DNA from 3 places in the Sphaerisporangium sp. NBC_01403 genome. Region 1 is predicted to be linked to each of the others. Evidence: riboswitches for the same ligand, from Rfam matches in the RefSeq annotation. Region 1 holds a riboswitch; each other region holds the start of a gene.

Region 1 (7,296 bases):
GGGTCTTCAGGCCGTCCCCGGTGTTGAGCACCACCGTCTCGGCGTCCGGGTCGAGGACGCCGTTCGTGACCAGCTTGCGGAGCACTCCCACGGTGACGCCGCCAGCGGTCTCACCGAAGATGCCCTCGGTGCGGGCCAGCAGGTGGATCGCGTCCACCACCTCGGCGTCGGTGACGTCCTCGACCGCTCCGCCCGTACGGCGGGCGATGTCGAGCACGTACGGCCCGTCGGCGGGGTTGCCGATGGCGAGCGACTTGGCGATGGTGTCGGGCTTCACCGGCTGGACGAAGTCGAGCCCGGCCTTGAAGGCGGACGACACCGGCGAGCACCCCTCGGCCTGCGCCCCGAAGATCTTGTAGGGCTTGTCCTCGACGAGCCCGAGCTTGATCAGTTCCTTGAAGCCCTTGTCGATCTTCGTGAGCTGCGAGCCCGAGGCCACCGGGACGATGATCTGGTCGGGGATCCGCCAGCCGAGCTGCTCGGCGATCTCGTAGGAGAGCGTCTTGGAGCCCTCCCCGTAGTACGGCCGGAGGTTCACGTTGACGAAGCCCCACTTGTCGCCCAGCGGGTCGCCGATGAGCTCCGAGCAGAAGCGGTTGACCTCGTCGTAGGTGCCCTCGATGCCGACGAGGCGCCCGCCGTACACCGAGGCCATGACGATCTTGGCCTCTTCGAGGTTCGACGGGATGAACACGCAGGAGTCCAGCCCCGCGCGTGCCGCGGCGGCGCCGACGGCGCCCGCGAGATTGCCTGTGGACGAGCACGACAGGGTGTGGAAGCCGAAGTTGCGCGCCGCCTCCAGGGCGATCGCGACGACTCGGTCCTTGAAGGAGTGGGTCGGGTTCCCGGAGTCGTCCTTGACGTGCAGGCTGCGGATGCCCAGCTCGCGAGCCAGGTTGTCGGCCCTGACGAGCTTGGTCCAGCCGGGGGCGAGGTTGGGCTTGGAGATGACGTCCGCGGGCACGGGGAGAAGCGCGCGGTATCGCCAGATGTTCTGCGGTCCGGATTCGATCTGCCCCCGGGTCACCGGCGAGGTGTGGCCAGCGTCGGGGGTGTCCCAGGTGTAGGCCACTTCGAGTGGCCCGAAACACTCGATACAGGCGAAGATCGGTCCGAGGTCGTAGCGAGTGCCACATTCGCGGCAGGAGAGCGCGACGGCGGGGCCGAAGTCGAGTGTGGTCGTTGTCTCAGCTGTTGCGAGCGCCATGAAGCGAGGCCTTTCCCTCATCTTCGCCCGGACCACCTTGATCACGGGCCGGAATTGGCACCTGTCCCGGCTGATCTCACTGGTCGGATGTCGCGCCGTATCGGAGACGCGTGTGACCACAGCCGGGAGGGTTGCCGGGGCTTCGCAGGGCCGGTCCCTCCACCCCTCTGGATGAGCAATATGAAGTTGTGATCCCGCCGATGTTACAGGCAGGACAAAAGAACTGTACCTTGCCCGCCTGCGGGCCCGGTTGCTCGTCTCACCGATCGAGACGACCGCGTATCAACTTCGCACGATCGAAGTGCCCGCGCGCTGGGATCAGGACGACCACTTGTACGCGTCGCCGAGCGCGGCCTGCACGTACTTGCGGGCCTGGTGGATGCGCGACTTGGCGGTGCCGAGCGGGATGCCGAGCTGCTCGGCCACCTCGCTGTAGTCGAGCTGGCAGATGTCGCGCAGCACCAGCGCCTGGGCCAGGTCGGGCTTGTCGGCCTCCAGGGCCTCCATGGCGTCGAGCAGGTCGAGCCGCGAGCCCGCGATGACGCTCACCCTGTGCGGGTCGGCGCGCATGTCGGGAAGCTCCTCGGAGGTCTGCTCGGCGCCCCGGCGCTTCAGCGTGCGGTAGGTCGTGCGCGCGCAGTTGGCGGTGACGATATGCAACCAGGTGGAAAAACGTGCCCGCCCTTCGAACCTTCCGATGTTGCGGGCGACGGCCAGCAACGTATCCTGGCAAGCCTCCTCCGCGTCCTGGTGGTAGGGCAGGAGCCTCGCGCAGTGGCGGAGCACGTCGGGCTCGATGCGGCGGAGGAGCTCTCCTAGGGAGCGGTGGTCACCTTGGGCGGCGGCGCGGGCCAGCTCTTCGGTCGTCTCGTCAAGCGCCATGCGGGGGCTCCCCTCGACCGTCTGCACTTTGCCTGGACCGGACCATCAGCCCATCTTATTGGGGGCGTTAAATTTTATTAATCTGCGGCCAGGTGCGCATCACAGCGGCGAAGTACGGCGAGGGACGACCGCCACATGGCGGACGAGGAGTGGTGATGGGCGGATGAACACTGTTCTGCTGGCTTCCAACAGGGGCCCGGTGTCGTTCACACTTGCCGACGACGGTGCGCTGACCATGCGCCGCGGCGGAGGCGGCATGGTCTCCGGCCTCTCGGAGGTCGCCAAGGACACCGACGTGCTGTGGGTGTGCGCCGCGCTCTCCGACGGCGACCGCAGCGCCGTACGGCTCGCGCCGAGCGGGCGCCTCGACCAGGCCGGCTACGACACCGGGCCCGTGCGCATGCTCGACATCCCGCCCGCGACGTTCCACCGCGCGTACAACGCCGTGGCGAACTCAACGCTGTGGTTCGTCAACCACCTGCTCTACGACATCCCGAACTCCCCGCAGTTCGACATGCGGTTCCGCAGGGAGTGGGAGTCCTACCAGGACTACAACGCCGCGTTCGCCCTCGCCCTGGCCGAGGAGGCCGCGCACGGCGCCCGCGTGATGATCCAGGACTACCACCTGACCCTCGCCCCCGCGATGCTCCGGGTCGAACGGCCCGACCTGCGCATCGCCCACTTCTCCCACACCCCGTGGGCTCCCCCTGAGTACTTCTCGCTGCTGCCGGACGACATCTCCGCCGAGCTGCTGTCCGGCATCCTCGGCGCCGACCACGCCGGCTTCCTGGCCACGCGCTGGGCCTCGGCGTTCATGGACTGCTGCGAGACCCTGCTCGGCGCCCAGGTCGACCGCGTCGAGCGCACCGTCGCCTACGAGGGCAGGACCACCCACATCGGCGTGCACGCCCTCGGCGTCGACGGCGACGCGCTCTGGGCCCGCGCGCTGGAGCCCGACGTCGAGTCGCACATGACCGCCCTCCGCGAGCGGGTGGGCGACCGCAAGCTCATCGTGCGCATCGACAGGACCGAGCTGTCGAAGAACATCGTCCGCGGCCTGTCGGCCTACAAGCAGTTCCTGACCGACCATCCCGAGTGGCACGGCAAGGTCGTGCACCTGGCCTTCGCCTACCCGTCGCGGCACGACCTGCCCGAGTACCGCGAGTACACCGCGGCCGTGCAGCGCTGCGCCAAGGAGATCGAGGACCTCTTCGGCGGCGAGGACTGGGACCCCCTGATCCTCAACGTGGACGACGACTACGCCCGCTCCCTCGCCGCCTACCGCATGGCCGACGTGCTCCTGGTGAATCCCATCCGCGACGGCATGAACCTCGTGGCCAAGGAGGGCCCGATCCTCGCGCCGCACTGCGCGCTGGTGCTGTCCAGGGAGGCGGGCGCCGCGGCCGAGCTCGGCGGCGACGCTCTCCTGGTCAACCCGTACGACGTCTCCGGCACGGCGAACGCCCTGCACGAAGCGCTGGTCCTTCCCGAGGAGGAGCGCGCGAAGCGCGGCACCCGGCTGCGCGCCGCCGCGACGGCGCTCCCCCCGAGCCGCTGGTTCGCCGACCAGCTCGCCGCCCTCGACCACTGAACCGCCCTCGACCACTGAACCGCCCCCGGCCGAAGCCCGGTCCTGGAACGCTCACCCCGTGTCCCGCCACCCCCGGCCTCAGGACGCGACCGGTGAACCCCCGGTGACCGCCCCCCTGGAACGGCGGCTTTGCTGGTGCCGGATTCCTTGCCCTCTGGGCACGTTCCCCGTGATTCGCCCGGTGGTACCTTCATGACGTTTCGAGTGTTCCGAGGCACGGGGGATCAGTGAGCTCGACCACGTCCGCACGACCGCGCGCCCGGCTCACCAGAGATCGCGCCACCTGGCTCATCTACCTCCAGCTCGCGACCTTCAGCACCTACCTGTACGGGCTGTCCGCCGCGCTCCCGCTGCTCCGCATCGACCAGGAGGTCTCCCAGGCCGTCGCGGGGCTGCACGGCACCTCCATGGCCGTCGGGGGCATCATCAGCGGCGTCGGCATGCCGCGCCTGGTCGCACGGGTGGGCAGGCGCCGGGCGACCTGGCTCGGCCTGCTGCTGATGGCCTGCGGCGTCGTGCTGGTCACGCTGACCACGGCACTGCCGGTCACCCTGCTCGGGTTCGGCCTGGCGAGCGGCGGCGGCTCCATCACGCTCTACCTGGGCATGTCCGTGCTGAGCGACCACCACAGGGCGGCCGGCCCCGCGGCCATCAACGAGGCGAACGCGGTGGGCGTCACCGTCGGCATCGGCGTGTCCTTCCTCATCAGCGTGCTCGCCGACACCGCGCTCGGCTGGCGGGCCGGCATCCTGATCACCCCGGTGGCGGTCCTGCTCCTGTTCGCGGTCATGGGCAGGGTGTGGGTGCCGGCCGCACCGCCGGCCGACGACCACCAGGAGCAAGGCGCCGCCCTCGCGGCGGGCGCCCCGTTCGGCTGGCGCTTCCACGCCGCCTGCGGGGTGCTGTTCTGCCTGGTGGCCATGGAGTTCCTCTTCAACGTCTGGGCCGCCAGGCTGCTCGCGGACCAGACGGGCATGACCGCGGCGGCCGCGGCCACCGGGCTCACCGCGTTCACCGCCGGCCTCGCCGCGGGCAGGTTCGCGGCCGGACGTCTGGCCCTGCGGCTGGACCCGACCCGCATGCTGGCAGGCGCCCTCGTGGTGACCCTGAGCGGTTGGTCGGTCTTCTGGTTCAGCGGCCAGCCGGTGATCTCGTACGCGGGCCTGGTCCTGAGCGGGCTCGGCGTCGCGGTGCAGTTCCCGCTCGGCCTCGCCAGGGTCATCGCCATGTCCGGCGGGCGGGCGGCCGAGGGCAGCGCGGCGGCCTCCATCTGGGCCGGGGTGGCCGTCGGCATCGGGCCGTTCGCGCTCGGCGCCCTCGCCGACGGCTTCGGCACCCGCACGGCGTTCCTCATGGTGCCGCTGCTGATAGTCCTGGCCGTCGCCGGCATCGCGCTCAGCTCCCGGCCGCCCGCGACGACCCCCGCCTGAGCGGCTCGGTCAGCCGTCGCGCGGGCTCCTCTCGTCCACCGCGTCGGCCAGCGCCGACAGCAGCGCAGCGACCCCGGCCGGACCGTCGACGACGAGGTCCGCGCGCTCGGCGAGCGCGGTGACCTCCGCCGAGGCGCTGCACACCGTCACGCCCGGCAGCCCGGACAGCCGTACGGCCTCGAACGCAGCGAGGTCGCCGAGGTCGTCCCCGGCGAAGAGCACGGACCGCGCGAACCGCTCGGCCAGGAACCCTCCGAGCGCGTGCCCCTTGTCCATGCCGGCGGGACGCAGCTCCAGCACCAGCCGCCCCGGTTCGACCAGCATGCCGCTCTCCGCGGCCAGCTTCGTCAGCGGCTCGCGCAGTGCCAGGAGAGTGCCCTCCGGGTCAGGGGCCCTGCGGGTGTGGACGGCGACCGCCCTGCCCTTGTCCTCGATCGTCACCCCCGGTTCCGCCCCGTCGGTGACGGTGACGCCGAGGGAGGCCAGCAGACCGGGCAGCCCGGCACGCACGCGCTCGACCCCCGGTGGCGGCGGCGGGGACGTCACCTGCCCGTCCTCCCAGCGTTCGAGCCCGTACTGGCCGAGCACCACCAGGCCCGGCACGTCCGCGAGGCCGGGCCCGCCGGGCACCTCGCCGTACGCGATGGCCGTGGCGGCCGGGCGTCCGGTGACGATCACCACGCCGCCCACCAGGCCGCCGAGGCGTACGAGCGCGGCGGCGGCGTGCGGGTCCACACGGGCGTCGGCGGGGTCCGGGACGATAGGGGCCAGCGTGCCGTCGAAGTCGAGACCGACGACCGCCCCGGCAGGATCGGCCTTGATGGCCGCCAGACCGGCGATATCCGGCAATACATCATGAGTCACGCGTGGAGCAGTACCCCAGGGATCACGGGCGCATGCCCAGACGGCGCGCCGCGCGCTCGCGCTGGCGGGAGGCGCGCAGCCGCCGCAGCCGCTTCACCGTCATCGGATCGTGGGCCATCGCCTCGGGGCGGTCGACCAACTGGCCGAGCAGCTGGTAGTAACGCGTCGAGGAGATGCCGAAGGTCTCGCGGATGGCCTGCTCCTTGGCGCCCGCGTGGCGCCACCACTGGCGCTCGAAGGCCAGCAGCTCGCGCTCGCGCTCGGTGAGCTCTCCGGGAGTGCGGGGGGCGGATGGTTCCTCGGGATCGCTGTCACCGTGCTCGGGTGCGGTGTCCATGCTGTCCTCCTCGGTCGGGCACGCGGGAGACGTGGCGGCGAGCCGGGCAGGGGAGAGCGGGAGACGAGCGAACGAGCGCCCGGGCGAGCGCGACCCTGAGCCACGACGCGCGCATGCGGCCCGTGGCAATGGTAGTCGGGAATTCGCGGCTGTTCATGACAGTTCGGGAGACGTACAGTCACCAGGTGTGACCTCAGTCATCACGCTTCTCACCGACTACGGTTTGGAAGACGGGTTCGTGGCGTCGTGCCACGGGGTGATCATCGGTATCACCCCGGAGGCGCGGATCATCGACGTCTGTCATCTGGTTCCGGCCGGGGACATCCGACGTGGTGCCGCGATCCTCGCCCAGACCTTGCCATACCTTCCGGCCGGCGTGCACATCGCCGCCGTCGACCCTGCCGCCGCGAGCGCCCGGCGCTCCATCGCCGTGGAGGCGGGCGGAAGGGTGTTCATCGGGCCGGACAACGGCCTGCTCTCGTGGGCCTTACTGGCCTCGGGCGGGGCCCGGGCCGCGTACGAGATAACCAACGAGGAGCTGTTCCTCACCCCGGTGTCGCCGACGTTCCACGGGCGTGACGTCTACGCGCCGGTCGCGGCGCATCTGTGCGCCGGGCGAAAGCCCGCGGACCTCGGCCCCGAGATCGGGCTCGACCGGCTGCTGTCGCTTCCCGCGCCCACCGCGCGGCTGGGAGAAGGCGCGGCCGAGGGCGAGGTGCTGTCGCTCGACCGCTACGGGAACGTGCAACTCTCCGTGACCGCCGATGACCTCGTGACCCTGGGCGTCCGCGTCGGGGACAGCCTCGCGGTTTCCATGGGCAGGCGCCAGATCACGGTGCCGTTCCGGGACACCTACGCCGCCGTGCCGCCGGGGAACCTCGTCGCGTTCACCGACTCGGCCGGGCTGGTGGCGCTCGCGGTCAACTCCGGCGACGCCGCCCAGCGTCTCGGGCTGCCCCCGGGCGCCCACGTACGGCTGGCGAGG
Region 2 (7,296 bases), 210 kb from region 1:
GAGGCCTGAGCACACCAGCGGGGCCCGGCCCCCAGGCCGGGCCCCGCTCTGCAAGGAGCCACCCTTAATCCCTTGATCCCTGTCCCTTTACGCAATGTTGTTCCTTTACGAGATCCGCGTGGTTAAACGCGTCTCGTGAGATTCGCGGAAAAGATCACTTGTCGATGTCGCCCACCACGAAGAACATCGAGCCGAGGATCGCCACCATGTCCGAGATGAGGTGGCCGGGAAGCATTTCTCTCAGCACCTGCACGTTGTTGTAGGACGCGCTGCGCAGCTTGAGCCGCCACGGCGTCTTCTCGCCCCGCGACACCAGGTAGTAGCCGTTGAGCCCCAGCGGATTCTCGGTCCAGGCGTAGGTGTGGCCCTCGGGCACCTTGAGCACTTTCGGCAGCCGCTGGTTGATCGGACCGGGCGGCAGCGACCGCAGGCGCTCCACGCACGCGTCCGCGAGGTCGAGCGCGACCTTCACCTGGTCGAGCAGCACCTCGAAGCGGGCATGGCAGTCACCGGCAGAACGGGTGACCACCTTGACGGGAAGCTCGCCGTAGGCCAGGTACGGCTCGTCGCGGCGCAGGTCGAGGTCGACCCCCGAGGCCCGCGCGATCGGGCCGCTGACCCCGTACTGCATGATCGTCTCGCGGTCGAGCACGCCGACCCCCCGGGTGCGCGCGATGAAGATCTCGTTGCCGGAGATGAGGTTCTCGATGTCCGGCAGTCGCCTGCGCACGTCGGCCACCGCCTGGGAGGCCCGGTCGAGCCAGCCGTACGGGAGGTCCTCCTTCAGGCCGCCGACCCTGTTGAACATGTAGTGCATGCGCCCGCCGGAGATCTCCTCCATGACGGCCTGCAGGGTCTCCCGCTCGCGGAAGGCGTAGAAGACCGGCGTGATGGCGCCGAGCTCCAGGGGATACGAGCCGAGGAACATCAGGTGGTTGAGCACGCGGTTCAGCTCGGCGAGCAGCGTGCGCGCCCACACGGCCCTGACCGGCACCTCCATGCCCAGCATGCGCTCGACGGCGAGGACGACGCCGAGCTCGTTGGCGAAGGCCGACAGCCAGTCATGCCGGTTGGCCAGCACGATGATCTGCCGGTAGTCGCGCACCTCGAAGAGCTTCTCGGCGCCGCGGTGCATGTAGCCGACGATGGGCTCGGCACTGCCGATGCGCTCGCCGTCCACGGTGAGCCGGAGGCGCAGGACACCGTGGGTCGAGGGGTGCTGGGGCCCGATGTTGAGGATCATGTCCTCGGTGGCCAGCTCCTTGGCCCCAGCCCCGATCCCCACGACCCGTTCGGTGCGCGCGCCTCCGGTGCGAGCTGCGCGAGCTCCGCGAGGTTCGGTCATAAACCCCATGCTGTCACGTCAGCGGCGCGAGACAAGGTCCGAGAGGGCGGTGACCAGGCGGCGGACATGCTCTTCGGTCGTTCCGATGCCGATGGACGCCCGTACGGCCCCGGCGGTGCCATCCTCGCACGAGCCGTCGGCGGCGTGGCCGACGCCTTCGAGCAGGTGCCTGACGAAGGGATGGGCGCAGAACTTGCCGTCGCGCACCCCGATGCCGTACTCGGCGGACAGCGCCTCGGCGACCTCCCTGGCGGTCCAGCCCGTGACCACGAAGGACACGATGCCGACACGCGGGTGGTCGGGCCCCCACAGGGACAGCTCGTGGACACCCTCGATCGCGGCTAGGCCGCCGCGCAGCAGCTCGACGAGGCGCTCCTCGTCCTTGACCAGTGCCGTCCAGCCGGTGGCCGCGAGGGCGTCGCAGGCGGCGGCCAGCGCGATGGCGCCGAGGACGTTCGGCGTGCCGGCCTCGTGCCGCTGCTCGGGGTCCGCGCTCCACTCGGCGTCCAGCGGCAGCCCCTGCCGGGCGCCCCCGGTGACGGCCTTGGACGCGCCGCCTCCGCGCAGGTACGGCTCGGCCTGGGCGAGCCAGTCGGCCCGGCCGATCAGCGCGCCCGCGCCGAACGGCGCGTAGAGCTTGTGCCCGGAGAACGCCACGTAGTCCAGGTCGAGCGCGGTCAGGTTGAGCCTGCGGTGGGGGACGAGCTGCGCGGCGTCGACGAGGATCCGCGCGCCGTGCCGGTGGGCGATGTGGGCCAGGGCGGCGATCGGCCACAGCTCGCCGGTCACGTTGGAGGCCGCGGTGACCACCAGGAGCTTGGGCCCCTCGATGGCCGCCAGGGTCTCGTCCGCCGCGCGCACCGCCTCCCCGGGGAACGCGGGGGGCGCCAGCCGTACCGCGTCGGGCCAGGGGAGGAGGGAAGCGTGGTGCTCGGTCTCGAAGACCACGACGGTGGTGCCCTCGGGCAGGCAACGGGCCAGCAGGTTCGCCGCGTCGGTGGTGTTGCGGGTGAACACGACGGCGTCACCGGGACGGGCGCCGACGAAGGCCCGCACGGTGTGCCTGGCTTGCTCGTAGCGCGCCGTGGTGAGCTGGGAGGCGTACCCGGCGCCCCGGTGCACGCTGGAGTAGGCCGGGAGCGCGGCGGTGACGGCGGCGCTCACCGGCTCCAGACAGGGGGCGCTCGCGGCGTAGTCGAGGTTGGCGTACCGCACGAGCCTGCCGCCCTTGATCGGGACCTCCAGCTCGTCACCGAGGACGGCGGGGATGGCCGGAGCCGTACGGTCCGTTTCGCCGTGCGATGCCGTGCCGGGCCCGGAGTCTCCGGAGGCGTCCAGGCCGGGAACGACGGGGGAAGGGCTGTTCAGGACAGTGAGAGCAGACAACGCCGGCCTCCTTGGGTCATGGGACCCCGGCCATGGCGTTGTGACGGCGGAGCCCGCGCTTGTCCGGCACACCTCGCACCAGACCTGGTCCTCACCCGGGGCACCCCGCCGCGAGCGCGAGGGTTGCCGGCCAGCGAGCCGGGGCTTGACGCTGACACTCATGACCTACGGGCGACTATAACCCAGATTCCCCTCGGCTCCGCAACCTCATCAGGGGGGTGCCAGGGGTCGCGAACTTTGCCGGATCCTCGCGCGTTGAGAGGGGAACGGCCGCCTGCCGAGGGGTCGTGACCTGGACGAACCGCCGACCAGAGGAGATCGCGATGGACTGGGTGGTCAACCCGGAGATATGGATCGGGTTCTTCACCCTGGTCGCTCTCGAGATCGTGCTGGGCATCGACAACATCATCTTCATCTCGATCCTCGCGGGCAAGCTTCCCCCCGAGAAGCGCGACCGGGCGCGCAAGGTCGGGCTCGGGCTGGCGCTGGTGAGCCGCCTGGCGCTGCTGCTGGCCCTGTCGTGGGTCGTACGGCTGACGACACCGCTGTTCGAGCTTTTCGGCCAGGGCATATCAGGGCGAGACCTGATCCTGATCCTGGGCGGCCTGTTCCTGTTGGGCAAGAGCACCTTCGAGATCGGCGACAGCCTGGAGGGCACGCCTGGTCACTCAAGCGCCAAGGCGGGCGCCACCTTCGGCGCGGTGATCGTGCAGATCATGCTGCTCGACGTCGTCTTCTCGCTCGACTCGGTCATCACCGCCGTCGGCATGGTCGACGAGCTCGGCGTGATGATCGCCGCCGTGATCGTCGCGGTCGTCGTCATGCTCTTCGCGGCCGGTCCCATCAGCGGGTTCGTCGAGAAGTACCCGAGCATCAAGATGCTGGCCCTGGCCTTCCTCGTGCTGATCGGCGTCGTGCTCATCGCCGAGGGCTTCGAGCAGCACATCTCCAAGGGATACATCTACTTCGCCATGGCGTTCTCGCTGGGCGTGGAGCTCCTCAACATCCGGGCGCGCAGGAAGGCGGGCCGCCAGGAGCCGGTGGCGCTGCGGGAGCGCTACGAGGAGTCTCCCCAGCCCGGCGACGTGGCGAAATCCTGAGCCAGGGCTGTGCGCCGTGGCGCTAAATCCCACTTACGATGACTTCGTGCGATTTGATCCGTGGAATCCTGACTTCGTCGCTCATCCGTACGACGTCTACCGAGAGCTCCGCGACAACGAGCCGGTCAGCTTCTTCGAGCCGACCGGCCAGTGGCTCGTGGCGCGGCACCCGGATGTCAACGCGGCGTTGCGCGATCGACGGCTCGGCCGCTCCTACCTGCACATCGCCTCGCACCAGGAGTTCGGCCGCGAGCCTGAGCCGGTCCAGGAGCCGTTCTGGCGGGTGATCCGCGCGGGGATGCTCGACGTGGAGCCGCCGATCCACACCCGGCTGCGGCGGCTGGTCTCCAAGGCCTTCACCCCGCGCATGGTGGAGGAGCTCCGGCCGCGCGTGCGGCGCATCGCCGGCGAGCTGGTCGACGGCTTCGTCGAGCGTGGAGGCGGAGACCTGCTCGCCGAGGTGGCCGAGCCGCTGCCCGTGACGGTCATCGCCGAGATGCTGGGCGTGCCCGAGGCCGACCGGCACCTGCTGCGGCCCTGGTCGGCCGAAATCTGCGGCATGTACGAGCTCAGCCCGTCCGCGGAGGCGCAGCACACGGCGGTGCGCGCCGCCTCGGAGTTCGCTGCGTACCTTCGCGAGCTGGCCGCGAGGCGCCGCAGGGATCCGGGGAACGACCTGATCAGCGCGCTTGCCCAGGTGGCCGACGAGGGGGACAGGCTCACCGAGGACGAGCTGGTCGGCACGTGCGTCCTGCTGCTCAACGCCGGTCACGAGGCCACCGTGAACGTCACGGGCAACGGCTGGTGGTCGCTGTTCCGCAACCCCGGCGAGCTGGAACGGCTGCGTGGCGACCTCTCGTTGCTGCCCACGGCGGTGGAGGAGCTGATGCGCTGGGACACCCCGCTGCAGATGTTCGAGCGCTGGGTGCTGGAGGACATCACGATCGGCGGGGTGGACATCCCGAAGGGCGTCGAGGTCGCCCTGCTGTTCGGCTCGGCCAACCGCGACCCCGAGGTCTTCCAGGATCCCGACCGGCTGGACGTGGGCAGGACGGACAACCCGCACATCTCATTCGGTGCGGGCATTCACTTCTGCCTGGGCGCCCCCCTGGCCCGCGTGGAGCTCATCGAGTCGTTCGGGGCGCTGCTGAAGGCCGCCCCCAAGATGGAGCTCGCGGAAGAGCCGGTGTGGAAGCCGAACTACGTCATCCGGGGCCTGGAGTCGCTCAAGGTCAGCGTTTCCACTGGCTGAGCCAGCCGAAGCCGCCCAGCCCCGCGGGGTCGATCAGCTCGGCCTCCTGGGACGCCTGGGCGAGCGCCCGCAGATAGCCCCCGGGATCGGTGCCCGCGAGGGTCAGCGGAGGCCGGGTGCCGCTGACTCCGAGACCTTGTAGCGCATGTCGTTGCGTGGTCAACGTTGTGGATATCGCCCCGGCCCGTTCGCCCGCCGCCGCACACGCGTCCAGGGCCACGTGTGCGGTGATATCGCAGGATCCGTCGGGTATGGCCGGTACGCAGGCCCCGTCCCGGTATCCCGCCAACGTGCCGAAGGGCGGGCGGTTATCCACAGGGTGTGCATAATCCACGGCCACCGCCAGGCCCCGCGCCAGCCGTCCGATCACCGACTCCCAGGCCTCGTCGCGCGGGCGGCCGATCTCGGCCCGCAGGCCGGTGGAGCCGAGCGGCCACCAGCGCTCCAGCCACCGCAGGTCGTCCTCGCCGGGCGGGTCGCCGAGGGTCTCCTCGCCCGTCCGCGGATCGACGAGCACCAGCCGCGGGCCCTCCGGTGCGCGCTCGGCCACGTCGAGGGGAACGTTGTCGAGCCACTCGTTGGCGATCACGAGCCCGGTGATCTTCTCGGGGAGGGCGCCGGACCAGGTGATCGCCTCGTCCAGCCCGTGCGGAGGAGGCGAGAGGTCGACGGCCGTGACATGCAACCGTTCTACCAACTCGGGCTCCGCCGTGTGGAGAACCTGGGTCACCAGCAGGCCGTCGCCTGAGCCGACGTCCACAAGGTCGATCTCGCCCGGACGGCCGAGCGCGGCGTCGACCGTGCGCAGCAGGCGCAGCACCGCCTGGGCGAACACCGGCGAAGCGCCCACCGAGGTGCGGAAGTGGCCGGACGGGCGCTCCCTGATGTAGAAGCCGCCCTCGCCGTAGAGCGCTCGATGCATGGCCTCCCGCCACGTGACCCACACGGGACTGGACGTTACCAAGGATGGAAAAGCCCCATGACCGTCGTGCTGACAGGCCGCTGTCAAGCCGGACGCGGTCGCCACAATCCGGCCCCGGTTCACCGTATATAGCGGCATATATAGGTTTTTGTCCTTAACGTAGGTTCCCGGCGGGGACGCGAGCGCCAGGTGGCGGAGCCGAAAGGCGACCGGCCCGGGCGCGACCGTTACGCTGGTCAACTGGGCCTGGATCGATCGAACGTGAACAGGAACGTGATGGAGACAAGCGACCGCCCCGGGCGTCTCGCTGTCGGGGTCCTCGGAGCCGGACGAGTCGGTTCCGTCCTCGGCGCGGCCCTCGCGCAGGCGGGACACCGTGTCGTGGCCGCCGCCGGGGTCTCCGACGCCTCGCGCCGCCGGGCCGTCGAGCGGCTCGGGGTGGGCATCTCCCCGCCCGACGACGTCATCCGCAAGGCCGAGCTCATCCTGCTCACCGTGCCGGACGACGTGCTGCCCGGCCTGGTCGCGGGGCTGGCGGCGACCGGCGTGAGCCTGCGCGGCAAGATGCTCGCGCACACCAGTGGCGCGTACGGCCTCGGCGTGCTGGAGCCCGCCACCGCCGCCGGCGCCCTGCCGTTCGCCATCCACCCGGTGATGACCTTCACCGGCAGGGACGACGACCTGCGCCGCATCGGCGGCTGCTCGTTCGGCGTCACCGCCCCCGAACTGCTCAGGCCGATGGCCGAGGCACTGGTCATCGAGATGGGCGGCGAGCCGGTCTGGATCGCCGACGAGAACCGCGCGCTCTACCACGCGGCCCTGGCCGGAGCCGCCAACCACATGGTCACCCTGATCGCGGAATCCCAGGAGCTGCTCAAGAAGATCGGGGTGGAGCACCCCGGGCGCATGCTCGGCCCGCTGCTCGGCGCCGCCCTCGACAACGCCCTGCGTCTCGGCCTCGCGGGGCTGACCGGGCCGGTCGTGCGCGGCGACGCGGGCACCGTGCGCAAGCACGTTGACGCGCTCATCCTGGCCGCGCCCGAGGCCGCGGACGCCTACGTCGCCCTGGCCCGGCTCACCGCCGACCGGGCGCTGGCCGCCGGGCTGCTCAAGCCCGAGGCCGCGGAACGCCTGCTCGACGCCCTTGGAGGAAACACGTGGACGTGATCGTCGCCGGAGACCGCCCTGAGCTGCTCGCGGCGCGCGCCGCGCTCGGCATCGGCGGCGGGTACGGCGGGGCGGGCGGGGGCACGCTCGCCCTGGTGCCGACCATGGGAGCCCTGCACGAGGG
Region 3 (7,296 bases), 4.3 Mb from region 1:
AGTTCGAGAATTCCGGCATGTCGTCGGACACGTTCCTGCCGATGGTGTTCTTGAACTCCCCGATCACGTTGGCCTGGGTCCTGTCCAGCGTGGAGCGCTGTACCAGGTAGTAGGCGATGCAGGACGCGACCAGCGATGACAGCAGCGCCACCACCACGAAACCCGCGATGAGCCGGAGGCGCAGCCCCGCGCTCCGCGCCGCCCTCACGGCGCGACGAATCGGTAGCCGAACCCGCGCACGGTCTCGATGTACCCGGGCCGTGACGGCTCGTCGTCGATCTTCATCCGGATGCGCTGCACGCAGGCGTCCACGATGCGCGAGTCACCCGGGTAGGTGTGCTCCCAGACGTCGGCGAGAAGCTGCTGGCGGGTCAGTGCCAGCCCGGGCCGCCGCGTGAGCGCGAGCAGCAGGCGCAGCTCGGTGGGGGTGAGCCTGACGTCCTTGCCATGCCGGGTCACCTTGAGCGCTCCCCTGTCGACCACCAGGTCTCCGTACGTCGAGACGTCGCCGTGCGTGGTCTCCACCCGCCGCAGCACGGCCCGGATCCTGGCGTCCAGGACGCGCGGCTCGGTCGGCTTGACCACGTAGTCGTCCGCGCCGGCCTCCAGGCCGAGGACCACGTCGAGGTCATCGCCCCGCGCCGTCAGCAGGATCACGGGCAGGGTGTCCATGCGGCGGATCCTGCGGCAGACCTCGATCCCGTCCATCCCCGGCAGCATGACGTCCAGGACGGCGATCTCGGGGCGGCGCGCCCTGATGCACTCCAGCCCCTCTTCGCCGGTCGTCCTGGCCGTGACGCTGTGCCCCTGGCGGGAGAGGGCGAACTCCACCGACGCCCGGATGAGCGGGTCGTCCTCGACGAACACGATGCTGGCCATGACCGCATTATTTCGATCACGAGTGTCAGCTCTTCGTCAATGTCCTGAATCCCAGACATTTCACGGAAGGTTCGGTCGAATCTCCGCCGGAGTGTCTCTGCCATGACGCTCGTCACCCCACACCCGGTCTCCCCCGCCCCGCCCGCCGCGCGGCGGGCCGCCCGTCCCCGCGTCCGATGGATGCTGGCGGCCGGATGGCTCGCCCATCTCCTGCTGCGGGTGTGGCTGGCGCGGTGGCGCACCGGGCCGGTCGCCAACCCCGACGAGGTGGGCTACCTGGCCGCGGCCCGCTGGCTGGCCGGCGGCGCCACGACGGACATGTCGGGCGGCACGCTGTACCAGGGCGGCTATCCCCTCCTGCTGGCGCCGGTCTTCTGGCTCGTCCACGACCCGGCGCTCGCCTACCGCCTGGTCGTCGCCGTCGGCGCGGTCGTGGGAGCGGCGCTGTTCCCCCTCGGCTACCTGGCGCTGCGCCGGCTCCCACCGCACGGGCTCGCCCCGGCCGCGGCCTGCGCGCTCGCGTTCGCGGCGGCGCTGCTGCCGGCGACCCTGATCTTCGGCCAGCTCGCGCTCGCGGACGCGATCCTGCCGACACTGGTGCTCGGCTGGCTCCTGGCCCTGCACGCCTTCGTACGATCCGGGGCGGTCCTGCCCGGCGTGGTCGCGAGCCTCCTCGCCGGGTACGGGTACGCGGTCCACCTGCGCGGCACCGTCCTGCTGCTCGTGCACGCGGTGATCGTCGGCTGCCTCCTGCTCCGCGGTCGGCTGCCCCGCCGGGCCGGTCTCGCGGCCATGGCCTCCGCGCTGGTGGCCGCGGCCGGGGCGCGGGCGCTCAACACGGCGCTGGCGGCGGCCCTCTACCCCTCCGGCACCCGCGACCTCGCAGGGCTGCTGTGGATCCGGCTGACCAGCCTGGACGGGCAGGCCTGGGCGCTTTCCGGGGCGGCCGGGCAGGTGTGGTACCTCATCGCCGGCACCTGGGGCCTGGCCGGGGCCGGCATCGCCGCGACGGCGGTCACCGCGCTGTGCCGCCGCGCCCCGGCGCCGGCCCGGGTCGCGGCCCTGGCGCTGCTGCTGGTCACGGCGGGCACCGCGTACGCCTCCTCGGCCGCGCTGCCCGACGAGCACCGGGTCGGCAACTACGCCTACGGCCGGTATCTGACGTGCGTGGCGGTCGTCCTCGCCCTCGCCGGCCTGGCCGCGCTGACCCGCGGGACCCGGCGCGCCGCCGTGCGGCACACGCTGGCCTCGGCCGCGCTGATGGCCGCCACGGGGACGGTGGCCGCCCTGTACGCGGGCGACCGGCTCCAGCGGTACGCCTTCGTGGCCTTCGACTTCCCGGAGATCTCCTTCCTCACGGGGTCCTACGGGGCGCTGGACATGGTGGCGGCGTCGGTCCGCGCCATGGCCCTGCTGGCCTGCCTGCTGGCCGCCTCCATGCCCGCGCTCCGGCTACCGCTGGCCGGCGCGGCGCTCGTCGCCGTGAACGCGATGTTCGTGACCGGCGGCACCTTCGACGGGCCCGCCCACCGCGCCGCGCCCGGCCCGCTGCCCACCACAGGCGGCGTGGCCGTGGACCGCGGGCTTTCGTGGAAGGTGAGGCTGCCGCTGGCGTACCGGATCTGGTGGACGGAACTGACGCCCTTCGACGCCGCCCACGAGCCTCCACCGCCTGCCGCCTGCACCGTCATCGTGCCCCCGCTCGCCGGGCGCCCTCCGGAGGAGTCCTGGCCCGGGCACCCCGGCGGCTGGCGCGCGGCCTCCGGCCCCGGATGGGTGCGCTGGACCTCCCCCGGCTGCGCCTCGGCGGGTCGCGGGCGGTGACGGCACCGAGCCCCTCCGGCGGTGGTGCCCGGAGGGGCTCGGAGCCGGGACCCTGACTATCCGAGGCCGGGCTTGAGCGTGACCTTGGTCCAGCCGGGCTCGCGCTTGTCGAAGTGCGCGTAGGCGTCCGGCGCATCCTTGAGCGGCAGCTCGTGCGAGAGGATGTACGACGGCTCGACCTTGCCGGTGTGGATCAGGTTGCGCAGGTGCCGGTCGTACCGCTTGACCGGGCACTGCCCGCTGCCGATCGTCTGGCCCTTGTACCAGTGGAGGCCGTACTCCAGCGGCACCCGCCCGTGCTTGGCGAGATCGTCGGAGCCTCCCGGGTCCTCCGGGACGAAGACGCCCACGACGCCGATGCCGCCGGTGTACCGCACCGACTCCACCAGCTTGTTGAGGGTGTCGTCGGGGTGCTCGTGGCCCTGCGGGTCATGGGCCTGGTAGCCCACGCACTCACATCCCCGGTCGGCGCCCTCTCCGTTGGTGAGCTCCAGCACCTGCTCGACCGGGTTGCCCTTGGAGTCGTCGATCGCGATGGCGCCGATCTTCTCCGCCAGGGCCAGGCGGTCGGGATGGCGGTCCACCACCATGATCTTGCTGGCGCTCTTCACCACGGCCGAGAGCGCGGCCATGAGCCCGACGGGGCCGGCGCCCATGATGACGACCGACTCGCCGGGGCGCAGCCCGGCCATCTCGGTGGCGTGGTACCCGGTGGGGAAGATGTCGGAGCACATCACGTAGTCGTTCTGCTTCTCGAGGCCGTCCTCTGGCATCTTGCAGCAGTTGAAGTCCGCCCAGGGCACCCGGAGGAACTCGGCCTGGCCGCCCTCCCAGGGGCCCATGTCGGCGAAGCCGTACGCCCCGCCGCAGAGCCTGGGGTAGTCGGGGTTGGCCCTGATGCAGTAGTTGGTGAGCCCGGCGTTGCAGTTCTTGCACGAACCGCACGCGACGTTGAACGGGATCGAGACGATGTCTCCGACGCTGATGCGCTCCACGGCGTCGCCGACCTCGATGACCTCGCCGAAGTTCTCGTGCCCGAGGACCCTGCCCGGCTCCATGTCGGTGCGGCCCTCGTACATGTGCAGGTCCGACCCGCAGATGTTCGTCGTGATGATCTTGATTATGACGTCGCGCGGCTCCTCGATGCGAGGGTCGGGTACGTCGTCCACGCTGACGTCGCGAGGTCCGTGGTAAACGAGTGCCTTCATTATCGTCCTCCTGAAGTCCGACGCGGGCGAGGTCACCGACCGCGCCGCCCGTCCCCTGACAGCCCGGTCACGACCTCGGTGTCACCCGACTGCCGGACTTCCTGCCCGCCGCCTCCCTTCCTTTCCGACCTTTCCGAGGGCCCGGCTCGTGGCCAGGTGGACGGAACCCCGCGGTCTCGCGTCTCCGTTCGACCATGTCCCGCCCTCCGCCGGGCCACATCCCCCATCCATGTAGAGCGGCCGTTGGACTGGAGGCGACTTTCCCCGGCCGAAATCCGTATGCGCCGCCGGGAATGCGCCGGAGCCCGTATGGGTTACACCTGATGGTCGGTGAGAACGTGTCCCCGGGCCTCACCTATTGCCTTCGTGGAATACCGTCCGGCTGGAGCCACGTTGTGCCACCCGCCGAGAGGCGACCGCTCACCGGCCCTCAGCTTCACCTCGTGCCCCGCACCTCACGGTGCGGGGCACGACGCGTTTCCGGGCCCCGACGCGACCGGCCACACCAGTTTTAGAACTAATCAGGTAGGAATTGCATACTTCACGGCGCGTGGCTATCGTCGATTCAGGTCATGAGACCAGCGACAAGCCCTGGCTTGCTGGTCGGCAACCCGCGTCCGCAGGGTGCTCCAGGTGACGACCAGGCGGGACGGCAGCGTCCCGCAAGCGAACGCCGGTCACGGCCGGCGGTGATCGGCTGGAGGTGGGGGGTGCGAGCGGCCGCATCGCGGTTCGCCGAAGCCCCCGCCGACGCAGCACGAGGAAGAGGCCCCGAATGCCGCCCACTCCCCTCCACATCAGCGCGGCCCTCGACGGTGCCGGCTGGCATCCCGCGGCGTGGCGCGACCCGTCCGCCCGCCCGCGAGAGCTCTTCTCCGCCCGCTACTGGACCGATCTCGCCGCCGAGGCGGAGAGCGGCCTGCTCGACTTCGTGACGATCGAGGACTCCCTCGGTCCGCAGTCCTCCCGGTACGAGGGGCCCGACGACCGCACCGACCAGGTCCGCGGGCGGCTCGACGCCGTGCTCCTCGCGGCCAGGATCGCCCCGGCGACCACCCGCGTCGGGCTGGTGCCCACGGCCACGACCACCCACACCGAGCCCTTCCACGTCGCGACGGGCATCGCCACCCTCGACCACGTCAGCGGCGGGCGCGCCGGGTGGCGCGCGCAGGTCTCCGGCCGCCACACCGAGGCCGCGCACTTCGGCCGCCGCGAGTTCCCGGTTCTACGGCCGGAGGACCACGACGCCCCCGAGCTGTCCCGGCACGTGAACGACCTGTTCGAGGAGGCGGCGGACGCGGTCGAGGTCGCGCGCCGCCTGTGGGACAGCTGGGAGGACGACGCCGTGAATCGCGACGTCGCCACCGGCCGCTTCGTCGACCGCGACAAGCTGCACTACGTCGACTTCCGGGGCCGGTGGTTCGGCGTCAAGGGCCCGGCGATCACCCCTCGCCCTCCGCAGGGCCAGCCGCTCGTCACGGCGCTCGCGCACGCCTCACTGCCGTACCGCTTCGCCGCACGCGGCGCCGACGTGGTCTACGTCACCCCGCACGACAAGGACCAGGCGCGCGCCATCGTCGCGGAGGTGCGCGAGGCGGAGGCGGCCGTGGGCCGGGTGGGCGAGCCCCTGCGTGTCTTCGCCGACCTGCTGGTCTACCTCGACACCGACGCCCGTGCGGCGGCCGGCCGCCGGTCGCGGCTGGACTCGCTTGACGGGGCCGGGCACGTCTCGGACGCGGCGGTGTTCGCCGGCACCCCCGAGGGGCTCGCCGACCGGCTCCTCGACTGGCAGGAGGCGGGCATCGAGGGCTACCGGCTGCGTCCCGGCGTGCTCCCTTCCGACCTGACGGCCATCACCCGGGGCCTGGTGCCCGTGCTCCAAGCCCGTGAGGCCTTCCGCCGCGCGTACGAGGCGCCGACTCTGCGCGGCCTGCTCGGCCTGCCCGTTGCGGCCAACCGCTACGCCTCGGCCGCCGTCTGAACCCCTGCGAACCCGACCTGGACCCGATCCCGCCGCCGAAAAGGAACCCGCATGAAGTTCCTCGCCATCACACTGATCGTCCACGGGCCCAACCCCCTCACCGGCGAGCTCAAGCCGACCACGGCGCGGCTGCGCGAGGTGGTCGACAACGCCGTCCTGGCCGAGGAGCTGGGCTTCGACGGCTTCGGGGTCGGTGAGCGCCACGAGCGTCCCTTCATCTCCTCCTCACCGCCGGTGGTGCTCAGCCACATCGCCGCCAGAACCTCCGAGATCCGGCTGTTCACCGCCGTCACCACGCTGAGCCTGCTGGACCCCGTACGGGCCTTCGAGGACTACTCCACCCTGGACCACCTGTCCGGGGGCCGGCTGGAGCTCATCATCGGCAAGGGAAACGGCGCCGCGCAGGCACAACTGTTCCACGTGACCGGCGAGGACCAGTGGGACCGCAACCGCGAGTCCTACGAGCTGTTCCGCCGCCTGTGGCGCGAGGACAGGGTGACGTGGTCGGGCCGTTTCCGTCCCGAGCTGCGCGACGCCGAGACCTGGCCGCGCCCGCTCCAGCGGCCGATCCGCGTGTGGCACGGCAGCGCCACCAGCAGGGAGTCGGTGGACCTCGCGGCCCGGTACGGCGACCCGCTGTTCTCCGCCAACGTCACCAACCCGATCGAGCCGTACGCCGAGCTGATCCGCTACTACCGCGAGCGCTGGGAGTTCTACGGGCACGATCCCGCCGACGCGCTGGTCGGGGCGGGCACGGCGGGCTACTACGGCGCGAGGACCTCCCAGGAGGCGGTCGAGACCTACCGGCCGATCTTCGACGCGCGGCTGGCGATGTTCCGGAGGCTGGGCCTCGCGCCGGTGTTCCCCACGCTGGAGGACGCGATCGAGCGCAGCTCGATCCTGGTGGGCAGCCCGCAGCAGATCATCGACAAGGTCCACCGCTACCACGAGCGGTTCGGCCACGAGGTCATGCACCTGAGCGCCGACGCGGACGGCCTGACCGACAAGCAGCACCGGGCCACGCTGGAGCTCTTCCAGAGCGAGATCGCGCCCGTGCTGCGCAAGGACATCCCGAGCAGGCCCTTCCCGCGGCCCGCCCCGGCCTGAGCGGCCCGCCCGGCCTGAGCGGCCCGCCCGGCCTGAGCGGCCCGTCCGGTCTCAGCGGCCCGCCCGGTCTCAGCGGCCCGAGCGGCCTGAGCGGCCCGAGCGGCCTGAGCAGGGCGGGAGTCCACCCCGAGGCACCGGTCGAGCGCCGGCCCCGTACATCCGGTCCCAGCAGCGAAAGGCAGACATGTCATCCCATCGGACCCCGCTGTCCATCCTCGACCTCGCCCCCATCGTCTCCGGCGGCACCGCCGCGGACGCCCTGCGGAACACGATCGACCTCGCCAGGCGCGCCGAGGA

Evidence for each region. Region 1 has a riboswitch for S-adenosylmethionine ahead of thrC (threonine synthase). Riboswitches for the same ligand answer to the same signal wherever they lie in the genome.
Region 2: it holds a riboswitch for S-adenosylmethionine, as region 1 does, so the genes downstream of both, OG589_RS35215 (aminotransferase class V-fold PLP-dependent enzyme) here and thrC (threonine synthase) in region 1, are expected to answer to the same signal.
Region 3: it holds a riboswitch for S-adenosylmethionine, as region 1 does, so the genes downstream of both, OG589_RS15505 (LLM class flavin-dependent oxidoreductase) here and thrC (threonine synthase) in region 1, are expected to answer to the same signal.

What each region holds. Positions count from the first base shown of each region.
Region 1 covers NZ_CP109534.1:7,638,613-7,645,908, forward strand. Annotated here, with positions in the region: gene thrC (threonine synthase) at 1-1,207, opposite strand, end outside; SAM riboswitch class I at 1,222-1,385, opposite strand; gene OG589_RS34170 (RNA polymerase sigma factor) at 1,526-2,089, opposite strand; gene OG589_RS34175 (trehalose-6-phosphate synthase) at 2,253-3,680, shown strand; partial or broken gene OG589_RS34180 (MFS transporter) at 3,899-5,110, shown strand; gene otsB (trehalose-phosphatase) at 5,120-5,974, opposite strand; gene OG589_RS34190 (DUF3263 domain-containing protein) at 5,997-6,311, opposite strand; gene OG589_RS34195 (S-adenosyl-l-methionine hydroxide adenosyltransferase family protein) at 6,499-7,296, shown strand, end outside.
Region 2 covers NZ_CP109534.1:7,847,300-7,854,595, reverse strand. Annotated here, with positions in the region: gene OG589_RS35225 (DUF3180 domain-containing protein) at 1-9, shown strand, start outside; gene OG589_RS35220 (NADH-quinone oxidoreductase subunit D) at 155-1,345, opposite strand; gene OG589_RS35215 (aminotransferase class V-fold PLP-dependent enzyme) at 1,364-2,614, opposite strand; SAM riboswitch class IV at 2,782-2,897, opposite strand; gene OG589_RS35210 (TerC family protein) at 3,055-3,831, shown strand; gene OG589_RS35205 (cytochrome P450) at 3,878-5,083, shown strand; gene OG589_RS35200 (SAM-dependent methyltransferase) at 5,064-6,005, opposite strand; gene OG589_RS35195 (Rossmann-like and DUF2520 domain-containing protein) at 6,282-7,172, shown strand; gene panC (pantoate--beta-alanine ligase) at 7,196-7,296, shown strand, end outside.
Region 3 covers NZ_CP109534.1:3,340,386-3,347,681, forward strand. Annotated here, with positions in the region: gene OG589_RS15485 (ATP-binding protein) at 1-208, opposite strand, end outside; gene OG589_RS15490 (response regulator) at 205-879, opposite strand; gene OG589_RS15495 (hypothetical protein) at 982-2,703, shown strand; gene OG589_RS15500 (glutathione-independent formaldehyde dehydrogenase) at 2,760-3,911, opposite strand; SAM riboswitch class IV at 4,480-4,586, shown strand; gene OG589_RS15505 (LLM class flavin-dependent oxidoreductase) at 4,687-5,892, shown strand; gene OG589_RS15510 (LLM class flavin-dependent oxidoreductase) at 5,944-6,999, shown strand; gene OG589_RS15515 (MsnO8 family LLM class oxidoreductase) at 7,184-7,296, shown strand, end outside.